Regions from separate parts of the Vibrio azureus genome, predicted to be linked through region 2. Evidence: predicted binding sites of a transcription regulator. Region 2 holds the regulator's gene; the other holds the start of a gene.
The links. The regulator CRP, encoded in region 2, controls carbon source genes, mostly activating them, when cyclic AMP is high. The targets are predictions, from matches to a motif close to TGTGANNNNNNTCACA.

Region 1 (2,411 bases), 400 kb from region 2:
TGTATCTCAAAATTAGTTGCTTTCTTTTCGATGGAACAAAAAATAATGCCCTGAAGCGATTGCTCACTTCAGGGCATTGACTCAGCATCTCTAAAGAGAAGCGGGATAGATTACATTGCAGCTAAGCTCAGGCAGAAACCAGCGATGGTAGCAGCCATAAGGTTAGATAAAGTACCCGCTAATACCGCTTTGATACCCATACGAGCAATATCACTACGACGGTTTGGAGCAAGGCTACCAAGGCCACCTAATAGGATGGCGATAGAAGACAGGTTAGCAAAGCCACACAGTGCGAATGAGATAATCGCTGTTGTCTTATCAGACATTACTTCACCAGTCGCTGCAATAACTTGTGCATTTTCAACAATGTAAGGAACAAAGTTCAGGTAAGCAACAAACTCGTTAACAACAATTTTTTGTCCGATGAATGAACCAGCAACCACAGCTTCGTCCCAAGGAACACCAATTAGGAACGCAAGTGGTGAGAACGCATAGCCTAGGATAAGCTCTAGAGTCAATTCAGGCATACCGAACCAAGCGCCGATACCACCTAACATGCCGTTAAGAAGAGCGATTAAGCCAACAAAAGCAATCAGCATCGCGCCTACGTTAAGTGCTAACTGTAGACCAGATGCTGCACCGCCTGCTGCTGCATCGATAACGTTTGTTGGTTTGTCAGCACTGCTCTCTAGCGCTTCATTGATGTCTTCTAGAGGCTTATCCGTTTCAGGAATAAGGATTTTAGCGAACAGTAGACCACCTGGTGCAGCCATAAATGATGCCGCTACTAGGTACTCAAGAGGTACACCCATAGAAGCGTAACCCGCTAGTACACCACCCGCTACAGATGCTAGACCACCACACATTACCGCAAATAACTCAGATTGAGTCATGTTTGGAACGAAAGGACGAACAACGAGAGGAGCTTCAGTTTGACCAACGAAAATGTTAGCTGCTGCAGACATGGATTCCGCACGAGAAGTACCAAGCGTTTTTTGTAGTGCACCACCAAGAATCTTGATAACCCACTGCATAACGCCAATGTAGTAAAGAACTGAAATCAGTGCTGAGAAAAAGATCAGTGTCGGAAGAACGCGGAATGCGAAGATAAAGCCGCCGCCGCCGAAGACTTCGAACATCTTGTCAGAAACAAGACCACCGAATAGGAAAGATGAGCCATCGTTACCGTAGTTGATAACGTTAGCAACACCATTTGAGAAACCGTTTAATAAATCACGGCCCCAAGGTACGTAAAGAACAAATGCACCCAGTGCAAATTGGATAGCGAATGCGCCACCCACAGTTCTAAAGTTGATAGCTTTACGGTTAGATGAGAAGGCAAATGCAATAGCAAGTAGCACAACCATACCGACTAGGCTCATAAACAGGCTCATAGTTTATGACTTCCTTATAAGTTTATTGGCGTATAATAAAATGGAGCTATAAAAGCGGGGCAATTATACTCATGGCCTCGCTATTAAAGTAATGGGGGTCTCACAGTTTCTTATAACATTCATGATTGATTCATGTAATTTTGTGATAAAAGTCACAATAAAAAGCGGAACATTTTCTGCTTCTTCTAACTTATTTTTTAGTTAGACCTAATTAACCCAAATAAAGAATGACTGTTTTGCCACAGCGATTCAGCAATCGATTGCGCACTTTCATTACGTAATAAGGATAGTTCATTAAAAATTAAGCGCGCTTTTTCTGGGTGATTGGGCTCCCCTTGATACCCAAGTAATGGCATATCTGGTGCGTCGGTTTCCAAAACCAAACAACTCAAGGAAAGTTTTTGAATAGCTGTACGAGTTTTATTGGCTCTCGGATAGGTAATCGTCCCTCCGACTCCGATAAAAAAACCTAATCGCACCCACTCCATCGCTTGCTGATAGCTGCCTGAAAAAGCATGCAACACGCCACCTTTCGGCAATTTAGCGGCTTTAACTATTTGGATAAGACGGTTGTGCGCCTTTCGGCTGTGTAAAATAACCGGCAGATCGAACTGTCTTGCTAGTTCGAATTGCAATTCAAGTGCCTGCTCTTGAAGCTCGACAGGCACATCTATAGCAAAGTCCAAACCACACTCTCCTATGGCAACACATTGTCGGTTGGTTGAGGAAAGTAACGATTCCAGTTCTGGGACAAACTGCTCAAACTCTGGTTTTAGAAAATAGGGATGAAAACCCAGCGCATAATAAAGCTGAGAGTATTGATTGGCCAGATCTTGAATACGAGCCCAGTTACTTGGCCCAATAGACGGAATCAAAATACGCTCTACCCCTTGCTCACGAGCAAGGTCAACCTGGTAAGCAAAATCCTGCTGAAAGACATCGAAATCAAAATGGCAGTGGGTATCAAACAGTTTCATTGTTTGCTTTCTCTTGCTCTGCTTTATTAGCAGGCACACC
Region 2 (2,411 bases):
TACTTTGGTCCGCAAGCCAATGATTTTTCCAGCTTAGAAGAGTTCTTTCGTCAATATGGCAAACAAGGAATCGGCAGTGTGCGCCGCTACCTCCATACGTTCGATGAAGCCGTTCCCTATAACCAAATGCCAGGTACCTTCACGCCTTGGCAAGATTTACCAGAAAACAGCGATGTCATGTTCTATGAAGGCCTTCATGGCGGTGTTGTCGATGGCGAAGTCAATGTAGCTCGTCATGTCGACTTTCTGATTGGAATGGTCCCTATCGTGAACTTAGAGTGGATCCAAAAGTTTGTTCGCGATACTCGTGAGCGCGGCCATTCACGAGAAGCCGTCATGGATTCCATTGTTCGCTCTATGGATGACTACCTAAACTACATCACCCCGCAGTTTTCTCGTACACATATTAATTTTCAACGTGTCCCCACTGTCGATACTTCGAATCCACTAAATGCCAAAGGAATACCAAGCTTGGATGAAAGTTTTGTCGTAATCCGCTTACGTGGCATTAAAAATGTCGACTTTCCTTACCTGCTAGCAATGATAGATGGCTCATTTATGTCGCGCCATAACACCATTGTCGTCCCCGGTGGTAAAATGAGTTTTGCGATGGAATTAATCGTCAGACCCATCCTACAGAAGCTGATTGAAACCGGAAAAATTGGCTAAAAATATGGCTATTTAGGTGTTTACTTTTCACTCCGTGATCATGTGCACAATTTTGCGTAAAAAATAGCAGGAATGACGCGATTAAAATCAAGAAATCAAACTCGAAAAAGGATACTATTTCCTGTAGAGACACAAGATAGCTTGCAGCATAGAAAAAGAGTTCTTATTCTAGTAGGCCAACGACACGCTTAGCTAAAATATGGACAGCGCAAGCATACCCTGCAGAGGAAGTGAGATATTATGGTTCTAGGTAAACCTCAAACCGATCCAACATTAGAGTGGTTTCTTTCACACTGTCATATTCATAAGTACCCATCAAAAAGCACGCTAATTCATGCGGGCGAGAAAGCGGAAACTTTGTACTACATAGTCAAAGGTTCCGTTGCTGTGCTTATTAAAGACGAAGAAGGCAAAGAAATGATCCTTTCTTACCTCAACCAAGGCGACTTTATTGGTGAGTTGGGCTTATTTGAAGAAGATCAAGAGCGTACAGCTTGGGTTCGAGCTAAGTCTCCTTGTGAAGTGGCTGAGATTTCATTTAAGAAATTCCGTCAGCTCATCCAAGTCAATCCAGATATTCTGATGCGTCTTTCTGCACAAATGGCACGACGCCTTCAGGTTACTAGCCAAAAAGTGGGTGACCTTGCTTTCCTAGATGTGACGGGTCGTATCGCTCAAACGCTGCTCAACCTTGCGAAACAACCCGATGCGATGACGCACCCTGACGGCATGCAAATCAAGATCACACGTCAAGAAATCGGCCAAATTGTTGGCTGTTCTCGTGAAACGGTCGGTCGTATCCTGAAGATGCTAGAAGAGCAAAACTTGATTTCTGCTCACGGTAAAACCATCGTGGTTTACGGAACTCGTTAATCCATAATCGAGTACTAAATCAACATGCAATAAAGTAAAAGCCACTTCATTAGTGGCTTTTACTGTATCTTAAACATCTGAAAGTCAACTGGGTACCTTCGTTGCTATCCCTTCACACCCTAGCCTACGAAGTGAGTAAGCAATTACTTATCCATATGAACTTTGCTGTCGGTACTTTCAAATATTTTATCTGCTGAGGCTGCTACAAACCCTGGGTACAACTTACCATTTTCCATTGGATAGCGCTTAGCAAACTCATAAAAACCACCCGGAACCAGCTCAGTGCCCTCGATGAACGTCACTGGGACTTTATCCGCCATCGTTGATGATTGTTCTAAAAGGACAGCTGGCGTGCCTTTTACTTCGCCCCCACTTTCATTAATAGTAAAACCCGATTGGCGTAAATAATCGTTTACTTGCATCACTTCATGATACTGACTTAATTGATTAACACTGACAGTGAAATGATTGGCACCATAGCCGTGAGCTGCCAACCAAGAAGCATATTCACTTTCCTGTGCTAACGTTTTAAAGTCTTCATAGCTGAGGTCCCACAAGCGGCCACCATAGAGAAATTCCGGCTGGGTCAACTGAGTGATATCAACCTGTTCAACCAGTTTATGCACGATGGCTTGTAATTGCGCAGAACAATCATTGACTTTCAGTTCACTAATAAACACCTTTGGTTGCTTTGGATCTGGATGTTCAAAATGGGTTGCAATCAGTTTTTTACTTTCAAACACATAATCTCCACCAGGCAAATAGCCAACATCTAAAAATGGCTGAGCTAAGGTGGCAAGTCCTAAAGGAGCAACATCAAATGTCCGCAAAGCAATATGATCATTAATCAATGGTTCATTTTCTTGCAG

Region 1: the regulator CRP is predicted to act here: its motif matches at 1,536-1,551, upstream of BS333_RS10900 (NupC/NupG family nucleoside CNT transporter).

What each region holds. Positions count from the first base shown of each region.
Region 1 covers NZ_CP018616.1:2,408,888-2,411,298, forward strand. The annotation lists gene BS333_RS10900 (NupC/NupG family nucleoside CNT transporter) at 111-1,394, opposite strand; gene BS333_RS10905 (TatD family hydrolase) at 1,592-2,371, opposite strand; gene BS333_RS22055 (DUF5363 family protein) at 2,358-2,411, opposite strand, start outside.
Region 2 covers NZ_CP018616.1:2,804,611-2,807,021, forward strand. The annotation lists gene BS333_RS12760 (phosphoribulokinase) at 1-669, shown strand, start outside; gene crp (cAMP-activated global transcriptional regulator CRP) at 910-1,542, shown strand; gene BS333_RS12770 (DUF1338 domain-containing protein) at 1,686-2,411, opposite strand, start outside.